Regions from separate parts of the Burkholderia sp. BCC1996 genome, predicted to be linked through region 2. Evidence: riboswitches for the same ligand, from Rfam matches in the RefSeq annotation. Region 2 holds a riboswitch; the other holds the start of a gene.
The links. Region 2 has a riboswitch for cobalamin ahead of cobA (uroporphyrinogen-III C-methyltransferase). Riboswitches for the same ligand answer to the same signal wherever they lie in the genome.
Positions count from the first base shown of each region.

Region 1: linked by a shared signal. The riboswitch ahead of U4Z64_RS01715 (TonB-dependent receptor domain-containing protein) and the one ahead of cobA (uroporphyrinogen-III C-methyltransferase) in region 2 are both predicted to bind cobalamin.

Region 1 is NZ_CAJPHM010000001.1:384,900-393,035, forward strand. It holds gene U4Z64_RS01705 (Lrp/AsnC family transcriptional regulator) at 1-353, opposite strand, end outside; gene U4Z64_RS01710 (LysE/ArgO family amino acid transporter) at 469-1,116, shown strand; gene U4Z64_RS01715 (TonB-dependent receptor domain-containing protein) at 1,235-3,163, opposite strand; cobalamin riboswitch at 3,492-3,685, opposite strand; gene U4Z64_RS01720 (helix-turn-helix transcriptional regulator) at 3,796-4,842, opposite strand; gene U4Z64_RS01725 (hypothetical protein) at 5,012-5,356, shown strand; gene U4Z64_RS01730 (Dabb family protein) at 5,346-5,978, shown strand; gene U4Z64_RS01735 (NADP-dependent oxidoreductase) at 6,035-7,027, shown strand; gene U4Z64_RS01740 (SDR family NAD(P)-dependent oxidoreductase) at 7,071-7,946, shown strand; gene U4Z64_RS01745 (SDR family NAD(P)-dependent oxidoreductase) at 7,948-8,136, shown strand, end outside.
Region 2 is NZ_CAJPHM010000017.1:118,627-126,762, forward strand. It holds gene U4Z64_RS24130 (cobyrinate a,c-diamide synthase) at 1-233, opposite strand, end outside; gene cobO (cob(I)yrinic acid a,c-diamide adenosyltransferase) at 237-839, opposite strand; gene U4Z64_RS24140 (cobalamin biosynthesis protein) at 874-1,251, opposite strand; gene cobA (uroporphyrinogen-III C-methyltransferase) at 1,248-2,057, opposite strand; cobalamin riboswitch at 2,167-2,403, opposite strand; cobalamin riboswitch at 2,535-2,798, shown strand; gene U4Z64_RS24150 (HoxN/HupN/NixA family nickel/cobalt transporter) at 2,983-4,041, shown strand; gene cobW (cobalamin biosynthesis protein CobW) at 4,067-5,164, shown strand; gene cobN (cobaltochelatase subunit CobN) at 5,171-8,136, shown strand, end outside.

The DNA of each region.
Region 1 (8,136 bases), on a different contig from region 2:
TCGATCAGCTGTTCGAGATGCGCCATGCTGACGGCGACGAACCGCATCACGTAGGAATCCGCGCCGGTCACGTGATGGCACTCGACCACTTCGGGAATGGTCTCCAGCAGCTTCAGGAATTTCGCCTTCGCCGGCTGCGGCACCGTGATGCCGATCAGCGCGCTCACCGGGTAGCCGGCCGCGGCCGGATTGACCCGCGCCGTGTAGCCGTCGATCACGCCGGCCGATTCGAGGCGCTTCACGCGTTCCGTGACCGCCGGCACCGACAGGTGAACCTGGCGTGCCAGCTCCGTGTAGCTGATGCGGCCGTTGGCCTGCAGCAGCGCGAGTATTTTCCAGTCGAGTTCGTCCATCGCGGCGGAGTTTTTAAGGTGAAGCGGCTATTTTTCCTTAAAAACCGCCTTCAGCGGCGACCGGAGTTTCCCTACGATGACGGTTCAACGCATTGCATGTCGCGAGGAACCGGCCATGCTGTTCATCAAGTCCGTCGTAATGGGATTGTCGATCGCGGTGCCGGTCGGCCCGATCGGTATGCTGTGCATCCAGCGCAGCCTGAGCCGCGGCTTTCACGCGGGGTTCGCGACGGGCATCGGCGCCGCGTGCGCCGATGCGATCTACGGGCTGCTCGGCGCGCTGGGCGTCGCCGGCATCGTCACCGCGTTCCCGATGCTGACCGTCGCGCTGAAAATCGGCGGCGGCGCGTTCCTCGTGTGGCTGGCGTGGTCGATTGCGCGGCAGCCGCCGGCTGCGTCGACCGCATCGGCGGCGGTTCGAGACCTGCCGCGCACGACCGTGCTGCGCGATTTCCTGACGACTTTCGGCCTCACGCTGTCGAACCCGATGACGATCCTGTCGTTCGTCGGGATCTTCGCGGCGCTCGGCCCGCTGGCGGGCACGCATGAAGGCTCGATGGGGGCAACCGTGGCGCTGATGGTCGCCGGCGTGTTCCTGGGTTCCGCGACGTGGTGGCTGTGCCTCAGCAGCGCGACCGCCGCGCTGCGCACGAAGATGTCGCTGACGTTCATGCACGGGCTATCGCGCATGTCGGCCGTCGTGATCGCCGCGTTCGGCGCGATCCAGTTGATCGCGGGCGTGCGGGGCGTCGCAGGGGCGTGACGCGTAGCGCGGTGCGAGCGCACGCGATCTTGCGCTCGCGGCCGACGAGATCCGGCACCCGTACACCCGTCGGCATCGCCACCCGCGCACCTGGGTGCCGATGCCCCGACCACCCCGCTCAGAACGTATAGCTGACCTTGCCGAACGCCGTGCGGCCGAGCGTGTTGTAGCCGTACGCGGTCATGTACTGACGGTCGAACAGGTTCGACAGCGTGGCGGACACCGTCAGGTGCGCGTTGATCCTGTACGACGCGCGCAGGTTCACGCTCAGGTACGACGGCAGGTACGTCGTATTGGCCGGATCGTCGAACGTCGTGCCGCCGTAGCTCAGCGACGCGCCCGTGCTCAGCGCGTGCAGATGGAATTCGTCCCACGTGTGGTCGACGTTCACGCTGACGGTCTGGCGCGGCCGACGGTTGAGCCAGCTGTCGTTGGTCTCGTCCTGCGGATTCAGGATCCCGATCGCGACGCTGACCGGCGTATAGCGGCCGATCGTGCCCTTGTACGACAGGTCGATGCCGCGGATATGCGCACGGCCGATGTTCATCGGCGAGAACGTCGCGGGGTTGTACGCGATCAGGTTGCTGACGCGCGTGTCGTAGATCGCGGCGCTGAACGTGCCGTATGCGGTGTTCGCGTCGAGCGCGGCCTCGACCGAATCGCTGCGTTCCGGGCTCAGGTCCGGATTGCCGTAGCCCGGGTAGTACAGATCGTTGAACGACGGCAGGCGGAACGCATTGCCGTACGACACGCGCGCCGTATAGACCGGCGTAATGGCCCACGACAGCGCGGCGTTGCCGGTGTTCACGGCCTTCCCGGCAATGATCTCGTGGCGGCCCGCGACGAACATCGTCACGCTGCCGAGCGTCGCCGACTGATGCAGCGAGAACGCGGAATCGTTGCGCGTCGGCACGCCGTCCGGCACGTCGACCGGCAGGAACGCCTGTTCGCGCGTGAAGTCGTACGCCACCTTCGTCTCGCCCGACAGCGGCAGGCCGAACAGGTGGAAGCCGTGCGCCTGATGGGTCAGCGACGTCGACGAGCTGATGCGCTGCGAGTTGATCTGGTCCGTCGGGATGGCCGGGTCGCTCGCGTACAGGAACTGGCGATCGTTCGCATAACCGAACGACTGGTCGAACTGCGTGTCGGGCGTGACGTCGAGATGGAACGCGAGGCCGGTCGTCAGCTGATGATCGAGCTCGCGGTTCGCAAAGCCGGCGTTGTCATAGGACAGGTCGGAGCGGTGGTACAGCGCGAACGTCGAGATCGACCAGTTGTCGCGCGCATAGCCGAGGCGCGCATCGAGGTCCTGCGCGTGATACGGATTGCGGCCGTCTTCGTGGTAGGGCAACACGGGCCGCGTTGCGTCGATGCCCGCCGTGTTGTAGTCGTGCAGGCCGAGCGTGTAGGTGAGGCCACCCAGCGCGGCGAGCGGCCCCGTCGACGGCACGGTGCCCGACGTGCGCAACTGCGTGTCGAAGGTCTTGTTCGAGCCGCCGCCGAACGACACGGTGGTCTGGTTCGGCTGGCCGGCGGCGCGGCGCGTGAACAGCTGCACGACGCCGCCCATCGCGTTCGCGCCGAACGACGCGGCGGCCGGCCCCGAGATCACCTCGACGCGCTCGAATGCTTCGGTCGGCAGGTCGGCCCACGGCGCGATGCCGGTGGTCGGCGAGCCGATCCGGATGCCGTCGATGAACACCGCGACCTGGCTGGCCGACGAGCCGCGGATGCTGACCGAGGCCGACGAGCCCGGGCCGCCGTTCTGCGAGACGGTCACGCCCGGCAGCGTCGCGAGCGCCTGCGTGATGCTCGGGTCGCTCGGCGACAGCCGGTCGAGATCGGCGCGCGTGAGCACCTGCGTCGTCGCAAAGCGCTGGTCGAACGACTCGGGCAGATGCCGCGTGTCGGTCACGCTGATCGTCGGCAGGTCGGCGCCTTCGGCGGGTTGGGGCGGCTGCGCGGGCGGCATGTCGCCCGCGGCGTGGGCGATCGGGGAGAGCAGCGCCGTGGCGGCGGACGTGGCGAGAAGGTGGCGAAGATTCATGAGGCAGCGAGCGTGATCGTGTTGCAGGTACGGCGAGCGTAAGCGGGGGGGCGGCGAGTACCGCCTGGTTTTCGTTGGTCTATCGCGGGACCGGGCAGCGTGGGCGGCATTCACGCGTGTCGTCATGACACGTGCCGGACGACTTGGCACGGCACACGCGTGCGGACACGCGGCGCAGACTGGCCGCGCAACGGCACGATGCTTCCGGCGTGGAAGCGGAGGCGGAAAGATCGGACATCTGAAGGGTCCTGAGGTCGGGCCGTCCATGCAACGGGGCGACCGCCAAAGGCGGTGCTGGCGCATCGGGACACCCCGCCCGGTGCGGCTGCTTGGACCTCGGGTCGATGGCAGGTCTCCTGGCTCGCGGGTCGCGATTCGCACCGGCCTTCCCGGTTTCCCAGTGGCATGGGGTGGTGCGGATTCGCCGCTCACAGTTGCGGGGGCAGCCGCAGATTCGAGGCACGGCCTCTCCTGCGTTCCCTTTTGATCCCGTTCCCGGGAACCATCAGCGCGCAAGCGTAATGGCGAGCGCGCCGGTGCGTCAATTATCGAAGTGCGCAGGGATGCGAAAAAACGTCAGTGCTCGCCGGATGCTTTCGAAATCATTTCAATTCGAGACTTCGCACCGCGTTTCATGTCTGACGAAACGCACCGTCGGCGGCGCTGCAATCGCGCCGGAACCGGCTCGGCGCGATGCCCGTCCATCGCACGAACGCCCGCCGAAACGCTTCTTCGCCACCGAACCCGAGATGCGCGGCGATCCGCGCGACCGGCCAGTCCGACTCGCGCAGGCAGCGCCGCGCGACGTCGGCGAGGCACTGTTCGCGCAATGCGTGATAGCCGCTGCCTTCGGCCGCCAGCCGCCGCCGCAGCGTCGCTTCGCTGACGCCGAGCCATGTCGCCAGCGCCGCGAGCGCGGGCAGCGCCTGTTCGCGCGCGAGCGCCGCATCGAGAAAGCCGCGCACCTGCTGAGCCCATGACACGACGGCCGGCGCGGCATCGATCAGCCGAAACGGAAAATCGACGAGAAACGCGGCCAGCTCGCCCGGCTGGCGGATCACGCGCGCATCGAGCCGCACCGCGTCGAACGCGAAGCCGTAGGTCTTGCGGCCGACGTCGACCGGCGCGTTGAACAGCCCGAGCAGCGGCATCGCGTCTTCGCGGCGCGGATGGCCGAGCCAGACTTCGTCCGGCCGCAGCGGCTGCCCGATCAGCCAGCCGAACAGTTGCAGATAGCAGAACAGTCCCGTCAGGTCGACGAGGCACGCGGCGGGGCTGCGCGTGCGGCGCAGCGAATCCATCCGGAACGTCGCGCGTCCGTCGCGCACCGCGAGCGACAGTGCGCCGGCGCGCGGCGTCAGCATCTCGCAGAACTCGGCGGCGCAGCGGATCGCGTCGGCGAGCGTCGCGCAACTGAGGAGGCACCGGCACATCAGGTCGACTTCCTGCTTGCGCATCGGCGGATGGCCGTCGCCGCGCGCGACCTGCGCCTCGAGCCGCTCGATCGCGTCGCGGTACAGCGCGACGAAGCCGCCGGGTGTCGTCGTCGACGCAGCAGCAACGGCCGTCGGCGCAGGCCGTTGCGCCGGCGGCACGCCGCTGCGCGCCAGTTCGTCGAGCAGACGGGCACCGAAGCCCGGCAGCACGCGGCCGCGTGCCGGCAATGCACGCTGTTTCATATGTCTCCCGATCTGAGCGTTGCGACAGGGGCCGGTGAGCGTGCCGATAGGGGTTCGCCGGCCGCCGCCACGCAAGAATGCTATCCACGCCGGCCGCTTCCGGCCTCGCCGGAACGGCGTAGGCGGCCGGCATCGCATCCCGCCACGAACCACCCGAGACGACCCGCGAATGATTCAGATCGTAGACGAAATCACCCTCGCGCCCGAGCGCATTCCCGACGTTCTCGCGCTGCTGCGCGACCGCTATTTGCCGGGCCACGCGGCACGCGGACTGACGGCGGCCGGCCGCTGGGTGTCGCCGCCCGTCGCGGTGCCGGGGCAGCCGAGCACGCTGTGGCTGACGTGGCAGGTCGCCGATGTGCCGTCGTACTACCGGATGCGCGCGTTGACCGACGGCGACGTGGTTGCGTTCTGGATGGCCGTCGACGCACTGTGCGACGCCCGCCGCCGCCATGTGATGACGGATGCCGATGCGCCGCTGCCGGCCCTGACGGAGGTCGACCATGCGGCATGACACGGCCCAGATTTTCGTTTCGGCGACCGGCGATGCCGGCGCATTCGAGCACGCGTTGCGCGAAGCCGCGCAGGCGTTGCCGGGCGCGACCCGCGTGGCGCTCGCGCGCAATCTCGACGGCTGCTGGGGCGCGGGCGACTACACGCTCGACGTGCTGCGCGACGAACGGGCGACCGGCCACGCGCCGGATTTCGCCGCGCTGGCCGGCCTGCCGGGCGTCGTGCGGATCGACGGCGCGGCGTGTCATGCGATCGGCGGCGGCCTGCGCGAACCGGCGCTGCACGACGGCATATGGCGCACGCTGATGCTGCGCGTGCGGCCCACGGCCGCCGAAGCGCAGGTGCGCGATCTCGAGCGCGAACTGCTGCGCATGCCGGCATTCATGCCCGGCATCCGCAACTGGCGACTGAACCGGATCGTGACGCCGGGCATGTGGACCCACGTCTGGCAACAGGAATTCGCGCACGTCGGCGATCTGCTCGGCGAATACCTGTTGCATCCGTATCACTGGGGCTGGGTCGACCGTCGCTTCGATGCCGAAAGCCCCGACTGGACGGTCGAGGCGATCTCGCACGCGTTCTGTCCGCTCGCGTCGAGCCTGCTGGCCGACACGGCGGCGTGACGCGCGACGCGCACGCGACCCGCCGCAATGCAAACCACAACACCGGAGACACCACCATGCGAGCCTTGCTGATCGACCGCGTCGGCCATTCCGACGCGCTGCGACTGGCCGACGTTCCCGCCCCGAAGCCGGGCCCCGGCGACGTGCTGATCCGCGTCGCGTACGCGGGCGTCAATCCCGCCGACTGGAAATGCCGCGAAGGCTATCTCGGCGCGTTCATGCAAATGACGTTTCCATTCGTGATCGGGTTCGACGCGGCCGGTGTGGTGGCGGCGGTCGGCGACGGCGTCGAAGGTGTCGCGCCCGGGATGCGCGTGTTCGCGCAGACCGACGTCGGCGCGGGGCGCTGGGGCGCGTATGCGGAATACGTCGCGGTGCGGCACGACTCGGTCGTGCGCCTGCCCGACGCGGTCGGCTTCGCGGAAGCGGCCGCCACGCCGACGCCCGCGCTGGCCGCGTGGGCCGGCCTGTTCGACGACGGCGGGCTGCGGGCCGGGCAGACCGCGCTCGTGCACGGCGGCGCGGGCGCGGTCGGCACCTTCGCGATCCAGCTTGCCGCCCAGGCCGGCGCACGCGTCGTGGCGACGTGCTCGGCGCGCAACCGCGCGAGCGTCGAAGCGCTCGGCGCCGCGGCGAGCATCGACTATCGCGCGCAGGACATCGCGACGGCCGTGCGGGCGTGGGCGCCCGGCGGCGTCGATCTCGTGCTCGATGCGGTCGGCGGCGATACGCTGCCCGCCGCGCTCGACCTGCTGGCGCCGGGCGGCACGCTCGTGACCATCATGACGCTCGCGCCCGGCGATGCGCAGCGGCTGGCCGCGACGGGCGCGGAGGCCGCGCGGCGCGGGCTGCGCACCGCGATGACCTACAGCCGGATGCCGAGCGGCGCCACGCTTTCATCGATCGCCGAGCGGCTCGGCACGCGCGCGCTGCGCGTGCCGCGCTTCGACAGTTTTCCGCTCGAACAGGCGGCGCGCGCGCTCGACCTCGTTCAAACGGGCGACGCGAAAACCAAGTTCGTGCTGCACGTTGCGGATATCGCGGGCTGACGCATAACGACCCCGACACACCATCATCTACACCGGAGACATCATGACTGACCACCGAACCGCGACGCTCGCGGGCAAATGCGCGCTCGTGACGGGCGCGAGCCGCGGCATCGGCCGCGCGATCGCGCAGCGCCTCGCAGCCGAAGGCGCGACCGTCGTCGTGACGGCGCGCAGACTCACGCACTCGGCGACGACCGCCGGCACGCTCGCCGAAACGGTCGCGCTGATCGAACAGGCCGGCGGCCGCGCGATCGCACTCGCGGCCGACCTGTCGAATCCGGCCGAGCGCGATGCGCTCGTCGCGCGCGCGGCCGAGGCGGCCGGCGGCCTCGACATCCTCGTGAACAACGCGGGCGTGGCCGACTATGCGTGCGTCGACGCGATGCCGATGACGATGTTCGACGCGACGATCGAACACTACCTGCGCATCCCGTTCGCACTGAGCCAGGCCGCGATTCCGCTGATGCGCGCGCGCGGCGCCGGCTGGATCGTGAACGTCGGCTCGGTCACCGCGCTCGCGCCGCTGCGGCCGTTCGACGACTTCGCGCGCGCGGGCGGCGCGACCGTCTATGCGGCGGTCAAGGCCGCGCTGTCGCGTTTCACGCAGGGGCTCGCGGCCGAACTCGAAGCCGACGGCATCGCGGTGAACCTGGTCGCGCCGAGCACCGCGATCCGCACGCCGGGCGCGGCCCGCTATATCCCCGAAGGCTATCCGACCGAGGACGTCGCGTATCTGGCGGAAACCGCACTCGCGCTGTGCAGCCTGCCGGCGCGCGAGCGCACGGGCCTCGTCACGCACAGCCTGCATTTCCCGCTGTCGCAGGGGCTCGCGGTGCGCTCGCTCGACGGCCGCACGCCGTTGCCGCCGCCCGAGATTCCGGCGTACGCGCATCCCCATATCGACCCGGCAGGACTGTGACATGACGAACCCGATTCGCTTCGACGGCGGCACCGCCGTGATCACCGGCGCGGCCAGCGGCATCGGCAGCGGGCTCGCGCGCCACGCGGCCGCGCTCGGGATGCGCGTGGTGCTGGCCGACCTCGACCCGGCGAAGCTCGACGCATTCGCCGCGACGCTCGACACCGACGTGCTGTGCGTGCCGACCGAC
Region 2 (8,136 bases):
TCGGCGAGCAGCGCGCGGCAGCCGGCTTCGCCGACCATGCCGAGGTCGAGCGCGTGCACGGGCGCGCCGCTCGCGCGTTCGAGCAGCATCGGATCGAGAAAATCCGGCCCGGTCTTGAACACGCGCACGCGCCGGCCGAGCCGCCGGTGCAGCCGCGCGAGGCCGGCCGTCACCGACGTCTTGCCCTGGCCGGACGCGGGCGCGCTGACGAACAGCGCGGGGCAGGCCGGCATCGCTCAGAACTCCACGCCGGGCTGCGCCTTCACGCCTTGCTCCTTGTACGGATGCTTGACGAGCCGCATTTCGGTGACGAGGTCGGCTGCGTCGATCAGCGCATCGGGCGCATGCCGCCCGGTGACGACGACGTGCACCGATTCCGGGCGCGCGACGAGCGTCGCGAGCACTTCGTCGAGCGGCAGGTATTCGTACTTCAGCACGGTGTTCAGCTCGTCGAGGATCACCATCCGGTACTCGCCGCTTTCGATCATCCGGCGCGCCTCGTCCCAGCCCTTGCGCGCGGTTGCGATGTCGGCGTCGCGGTTCTGCGTGTTCCACGTATAGCCGTCGCCCATCGTCACGAAGTCGCATTGCGCGACCGCGCCGAGGAAGTCGCGCTCGGACGTGTGCAGCGCGCCCTTGATGAACTGCACGACACCGAGCCGCATGCCATGGCCGAGCACGCGCACGGCCATGCCGAACGCGGCCGTGCTCTTGCCCTTGCCGTTGCCGGTATTGACGATCAGCAGGCCCTTTTCCAGCGTGGCGGCAGCCTGCTTCTTTTCATGGCCGGCGCGGCGGCGTTCGGTCATCCGCTGATGGGATTCGGCATCGGTCTTCATCGGGAATCGTCCTGTCGAAAGCGAAACAAAAGGTTCAGAGCGGGCCGGCGAGCGCGACCGTCACGCCGTCCCGGATGGATTTGGGGCCGAGCAGCCGGCCATCGGGCGCCGCGAGCCGCGCGCACGGCTCGGCCACGCCCGCGACGCCGAAACGCGCGAGCGCGGCAGCCGACGGGCGGCTCAAGGCCGGTTCGGGGCACCGCGCGAGCTGCGCCGCGTCGAACGCGACGAGCGGCCAGCCGCGGCGTGCGCACAGCGTGCGCAGCGGCCGGGCACGCGCCTTGTCGGCGAGCGTCGCGACGACGGCCGGTTCGGCGCCCGGGTAGCGCGCCAGCGCCGCGCGGATCGCGGCATCGAGTTGCGCGGCCGTCACGCCCGCGCGGAAACCGACGCCGAGCGCGACGCGCATCATGCGCGGCCGCCGAGCGCCGCGCGCACCGCCGGATCGTCGGCGAGCGCCGCGACGCGGCCGATCACGACGATCGCGGGCGAGCCGATACCGGCGGCGCCGATGCGTTCGACGACCGTGTCGAGCGTCGCGAGCGCGTGCCGCTGCCCGTCGCGCGTCGCGTTCTCGATCGCCGCGCACGGCATGTCGCCGGGCACGCCGCCGTCACGCAGCGCGGCCACGATCGTGTCGAGCCGGCGTATGCCCATGTAGATCACGATCGTCATCCGCGTCGCGGCCAGCGCGCGCCAGTCGGGCTCGTCGGCGCCCGCGCCGTGGCCCGTGACGAAGATCACGCCCTGCGCGTCGCCGCGATGCGTGACCGGAATGCCGAGCGCGGCCGGGGCCGCGATACCGGCCGTGATGCCGTTTACGACCTCGACCGGGAAACCCGCCGCACCGAGCGCGAGCAGCTCCTCGCCGCCGCGGCCGAACACGAACGGATCGCCGCCCTTGAGCCGCGCGACGCTGCGGCCCGCGCGCAGGTGCGCGAGCATCGCGGCGACGATCGTTTCCTGCGGCGTCGACGCGTGGCCGCCGCGCTTGCCGACGTGCTCGATGCGCGCGTCGGCGCGCGCATGGCGCAATACATCGGGGTTCACGAGATCGTCGACGAGCAGCACGTCGGCCGCGGCGATCGCGCGCACGGCCTTCAGCGTCAGCAGATCGGCGTCGCCGGGGCCGGCGCCGACGAGCCAGGCGCGGCTCATCGGACGCGGCACGGCGCACACCGTGTCGTGGCAGTGGAAAGGGGACAGCGAGCGGCGCATCGGCGGCCGGCGGACAGGCAAGGCATGACGGATCGGGCGAAGCCCGCGCGAACGCGGGCGGAAAGCGCACCCCATCCGTCCCCCGCGGATCGGGCGTTCGGCGAGCAGCGGGCTCGCCCCTTGCGTCGGCCGGTATCCGGGCTGGCCGCTTGCCAGGCCGCAGCCTTCCCGCCCGCTGAAGGGCAGTGGCATCGCGGGCGGCCTGGGCGCGTGCGGGGGGAACCGCGGCGCGCGGGCGGCGTACCGTTGCGGGGACAGCACAGGCCGGGCGGACTTCCGCCTCCTGTTTCCCGTTTAACTGCGTGCGCGGAATGCGCATGCGAGCACCGAACGCGGCGCATACGATAGCACAGCGGTCGGCCCGCGCGAACCCGCCGCGCGGGCGCCGCAAGCGCCCCCGGTGCGATGCCGCCACCACGCCGGACGCGCCGCGGCGGGCCGTTCCGCCTTTACCTTGACGCTCCCCGCACCGCCGCCTACACTCGCACGCGTTTCGGTGCTCGCGCGCGCTCCTCCGGCGCGCGCAGTTAAACGGGAAACAGGGAGCCTGCCTGCGCCGCAGTCGGGCCAACCTGTGCTGCCCCCGCAACGGTAAGCGAACGCGTCGCGCCCAGCGCGATGCAGCGCCGCTTCGCCGCATGCCTGCCGCATGCGGACGACCGCCACTGGATGCCGCGCATCCGGGAAGGCGAAGCGGCGTGTTCGTCAGCCCGGATACCGGCCGAGACGTTGGGGTTCAGCGCCGCGGGGAGGCGGCGCATCGTCCACGGCCGCAGTTCGCCGGACGCCCGGGCGTTGCCCTTCCTTCGCCGATCCGTCAGCCGCTGCACGCGTGCGGGCCGGGGCGAAGAACGGCCAGCGCCGCGGGCAGGCCGACGACGGCCGTGTTGGCATTCATCATGTCGACCGTTCGCAAAGGAGCATCATGCTCGACTCGTTCTTCCGCCTGTTCAACGACAGCCCGTCCGGGCTGCGCGGCAAAATCGTCGCGATCTATTCATTGCTCGTCGCATTCAACGTCGGCGCGTGGATCTGGGCCTTCATCGCGTTTCGCGACCAGCCCGTGCTGCTGGGTACCGCGCTGCTCGCCTACGTGTTCGGGCTGCGCCACGCGGTCGACGCCGATCATATCGCCGCGATCGACAACGTCACGCGCAAGCTGATGCAGGAGGGCCGCAGCCCGCTCGGCGCGGGCCTGTTCTTCTCGCTCGGCCATTCGACGGTGGTGATCGTGATGTCGGTCGCGGTCGCGCTGACCGCGGCGTCGCTCGCGCGCTTCGAGAGCATGAAGACCTGGGGCGGCGTGATCAGCACGAGCGTGTCGGCGTTCTTCCTGCTGGTGCTCGCGGCCGCGAACCTGCTGATCCTGATCTCCGTGTACCGGACGTTTCGCGCGGCCCGCCGCGGCGAGCCGATCGTCGACGCCGACCTCGACATGCTGATGAACCAGCGCGGCGTGCTGGCCCGCCTGTTCCGGCCGTTGTTCCGCCTCGTGTCGCGCAGCTGGCACCTGTATCCGGTCGGCTTCCTGTTCGGCTTCGGCTTCGATACCGCGACCGAGATCGCGCTGTTCGGCATTTCGGCCACGCAGGTGCAGGGCGGCCTGTCGTTCTGGTCGGTGATGGTGCTGCCGGTGCTGTTCACCGCGGGCATGACGCTCGTCGACACGACCGACGGCATCCTGATGATGGGCGCGTACCGCTGGGCGTACGTGCGGCCGATCCGCAAGATCTACTACAACATGACGATCACGTTCGTGTCGGTGCTGGTTGCCGCGCTGATCGGCGGCATCGAGGTGCTCGCGCTGCTCGCGGACAAACTCTCGCTGCAGGGCCCGGTATGGGATTTCGCGACGATGGTCGCATCGCATTTCGGCATGCTCGGCTACGTCGTGATCGGCCTGTTCGTCGCGTGCTGGATCGTATCGGCCGCGATCTACCGCCTCAAACGCTACGACGAGATCGACGTGACGCTCTCGGCCTGACTCCCTTTTAGACACAGGACCCACCATGACCCTACGCAAGCTTCCCGTCACGATCGTCACGGGCTTTCTCGGCAGCGGCAAGACCACGCTGATGCGCCACATCCTGCAGCATGCAGAAGGCCACCGCATCGCGGTGATCGTCAACGAATTCGGCGAGCTCGGCATCGACGGCGAAATCCTCAAGGGCTGCGGGATCGGCTGCGAGGATGCAGACGGCGCAGAAGGCGCCCGCAGCGAAGCGTCGGGCCAGCTGTACGAACTCGCGAACGGCTGCCTGTGCTGCACCGTGCAGGAGGAGTTCTATCCGGTGATGGAAGCGCTCGTCGAGCGCCGCGCCGACATCGATCACGTGCTGATCGAGACGTCGGGCCTCGCGCTGCCGAAGCCGCTCGTGCAGGCCTTCAACTGGCCGACGATCCGCAACAGCTTCACGGTCGACGCGGTCGTGACCGTCGTCGACGGGCCGGCCGCCGCGAGCGGCCAGTTCGCCGAGAACCCGCAGGCCGTCGACGCGCAGCGCCGCGCCGATCCGAACCTCGACCACGAATCGCCGCTGCACGAACTGTTCGCCGATCAGCTGTCGTCGGCGGATCTCGTGATCGTGAACAAGGCCGACCTGGTCGGCGACGCACAGTTCGCCGAAGTCGAAGCCGCGATCCGCGAGGAAATCCCGCCGCAGGTGAAGATCGTGCGCGCGACGCGCGGCGAACTCGATCTCGCGATGCTGCTCGGGCTCGAGTCGGCATCGGAGGAAACGATCCACCTGCGCCACGACCATCACGGCTCGGCCGACGACGGCGATCACGATCACCATCACGACGATTTCGATTCGGTGGTGGTGTCGGGCGACGCCGGCTCGCGCGAAGCGACGATCGCCGCGCTGCAGCGTGTCGTCGAGACGCACACGATCTACCGCGCGAAAGGCTTCGCGGCGCTGCCCGATGCGCCGATGCGGCTCGTGATCCAGGGCGTCGGCCGTCGCTTCGACAGCTATTTCGACCGTCGCTGGCAGGACGGCGAACCGCGTGCGAGCCGCTTCGTGCTGATCGGCGAGGATCTCGACGCGGCCGCGCTGCAGCGCGCGTTCGAGGTCGCGTGCGCGGCCGAGCCGCAACAGGCGTAACGCACGATGCATCTGCTGCGCACCACGCCGGGCGGCTTCGTCGACGATACGCAGGGTGTCGTCCGGATCGACCAGCAGCCGGCCGACATCGTGATCCTGAGCTCGGCCGACACGACGCTGTCGCTGCTGGCCAGCGTCGTGCCGAGGCTGCCGGCCGGCTTTCCGAGCGTGCGGCTCGCGAACGTCACGTTCCTGCGGCAGCCGGCGTCGGTCGATTTCTATGTCGACGACGTGCTGCGTCACGCGAAGACGGTCGTGATCGATCATCTGGGCGGCGAAGCGTACTGGCCGTACGGGATCGAACAGGCCGTGTCGCTCGCGTCGAAACGCAGGCAGCAGCTCGCGATGTTCTCGGGCGACCTGCAGGAAGATCCGAACCTCGTCGCGAAGAGCACGGTCGCACCCGACCTGTGCCGGTTGTGGTGGCGCTATCTGCGCGAAGGCGGGATGCACAACGCCGAAGCGTTGCTGCGCAGCATAGCGTTCCATACGCTCGGGGTCGGCGACGAACCCGAGCTGCCGCGCCCGCTGCCGGCCGCCGCGCTGTATCACCCGGCGCGCGACCCGGCGAGCGTCGACGACTGGCGTCCGCGCTGGACGCCCGGCGCGCCCGTCGTCGCGATCCTGTTCTATCGCGCGCACTGGCAGGCCGCGAACACCGCCGTGTTCGACGCGCTGGCCGATGCGCTCGTGCGCGAAGGGCTCAATCCGCTGCCGATCGCGGTCACGTCATTGAAGGATGCCGTGAGCCGCGAGGTCATCACGCGGCTGTGCGACACGCACGGTGTCGCGCTCGTGCTGAACACCACGGCCTTCGCGGCCGGCGCGATCGACAGCCCCGAGCCCGACGTGCTCGCCGGCGACGCGCCGGTGCTGCAGGTGATCCTGTCCGGCGGCAACCGCGACGCGTGGGTCGCCGACAACCAGGGGCTGCACGCGCGCGACATCGCGATGCACATCGCGTTGCCCGAAGTCGACGGGCGCATCGTCACCCGCGCGGTGAGCTTCAAGGGGCTGGCGTATCGTTGTCCGCACACCGAGGTCGACGTCGTGCGCTACCAGCCGGACGCCGAGCGGATCGCGTTCGTCGCGGCGCTCGCGCGCGGCTGGTGCCGGCTGCGCACGCTCGACCCTGCCGACAAGCGCATCGCGCTGATCCTCGCGAACTATCCGCAAAGCGAAGGGCGGATCGGCAACGGCGTCGGGCTCGACACGCCGGCGTCCGCGCTGCGCGTGCTGGCGGCGCTGCGCGACGCGGGCTATAGCGTGGCCGATCTGCCGGCCGACGGCGACGCGCTGATCGCGCGGCTCACCGAAGGCGTGACCAACGACCCGGCCGTGCGCGCATTGCGCCCGGCGTTCCAGAGTTTCGCGCTGGCCGATTACATTGCGCGTTTCGCGCGGCTGCCGGCCGCCGTGCGCGACGCGCTGAACGCACGCTGGGGCCCGCCCGAAGCCGATCCGACGCTGCGGCAGGGGCGCTTCACGATCGCCGGCTGGCGCGCGGGCAACGTGTTCGTCGGCATCCAGCCGTCGCGTTCGCGCGGCGAGAACGACTATGCGAGCTACCACGACGCGGATCTCGTGCCGCCGCACGCGTACCTCGCGTTCTATTTCTGGCTGCGCGATGCGTTCGGCATCGACGCGGTCATCCACCTCGGCAAGCACGGCAACCTCGAATGGCTGCCGGGCAAGAGCGTCGCGCTGTCCGACGCGTGCTGGCCCGACCTGACGCTCGGGCCGCTGCCGCACCTGTATCCGTTCATCGTCAACGATCCGGGCGAGGGCAGCCAGGCGAAGCGCCGCGCGCAGGCGGTGATCATCGATCACCTGATGCCGCCGCTCACGCGCGCGGAAAACTACGGCCCGCTGCAGGATCTCGAACGGCAGGTCGACGAATACTACGAGGCGCTGATGGTCGATGCGCGGCGCGCGAAGCTGCTGCGCAAGACGATCCTCGCGACGATCGCCGAACACCGGCTGCACGACGAACTGAGCGTGTCGCCGCCGCGCGATGCGGGCGACGAAGATGCGCTGCTGACGCGCGTCGACGCGTGGCTGTGCGAATTGAAGGAAGCGCAGATTCGCGACGGGCTGCATGTGTTCGGCGCGTCGCCGGCCGACCGTCAGCGCCGCGACACGCTGCTCGCGCTCGCGCGCTTTCCGGTCGGCGACGGCAAGGGCGAACGTGCGGGGCTGATCGGCGCGCTCGCGCGCGATCTCGCGCTCGGCGACGATTTCGATCCGCTCGCGGCCGACTGGGCCGCGCCGTGGACGGGCCCGCGGCCGGCCGTGCTGCAGGCGCTCGACACATCGCCGTGGCGCCATGCGGGCGACACGCGCGAGCGGCTCGAACGGCTCGCGCAGCAGTGGCTCGACGGCGTGTGCGCGGCCGGCACGTCCGGCGCTTCCGGGATCGGCACGACGCCGCCCGGCGACTGGCCGCACACGCTCGCCGTCATCGAACGCGTGCGCGCGACGCTGATGCCCGCGCTCGACGCGTGCGGCGGCGAGGAACTGCGCCAGCTGCTGCGCGGGCTCGACGGCCGCTTCGTGCCGCCGGGGCCGAGCGGCTCGCCGTCGCGTGGCCGCCCCGACGTGCTGCCTACGGGCCGCAACTTCTATTCGGTCGATACGCGCGCGGTGCCGACGCAGGCCGCGTGGTCGCTCGGGCTGAAATCCGCGCAGCAGCTCATCGAACGTCATCTGCAGGATCACGGCGACTATCCGCGCGCGATCGGGCTGTCGGTCTGGGGAACGGCCACGATGCGCACCGGCGGCGACGACGTCGCGCAGGCGTTCGCGCTCCTCGGCGTGCGGCCGAAATGGGCGCACGGCAGCCATCGCGTGACCGACTTCGAGATCCTGCCGATCGAGATCTTCGACCGGCCGCGCATCGACGTGACGCTGCGCGTGTCCGGCTTCTTCCGCGACGCGTTCCCGAACCTGATGCACCTGTTCGACGCAGCCGT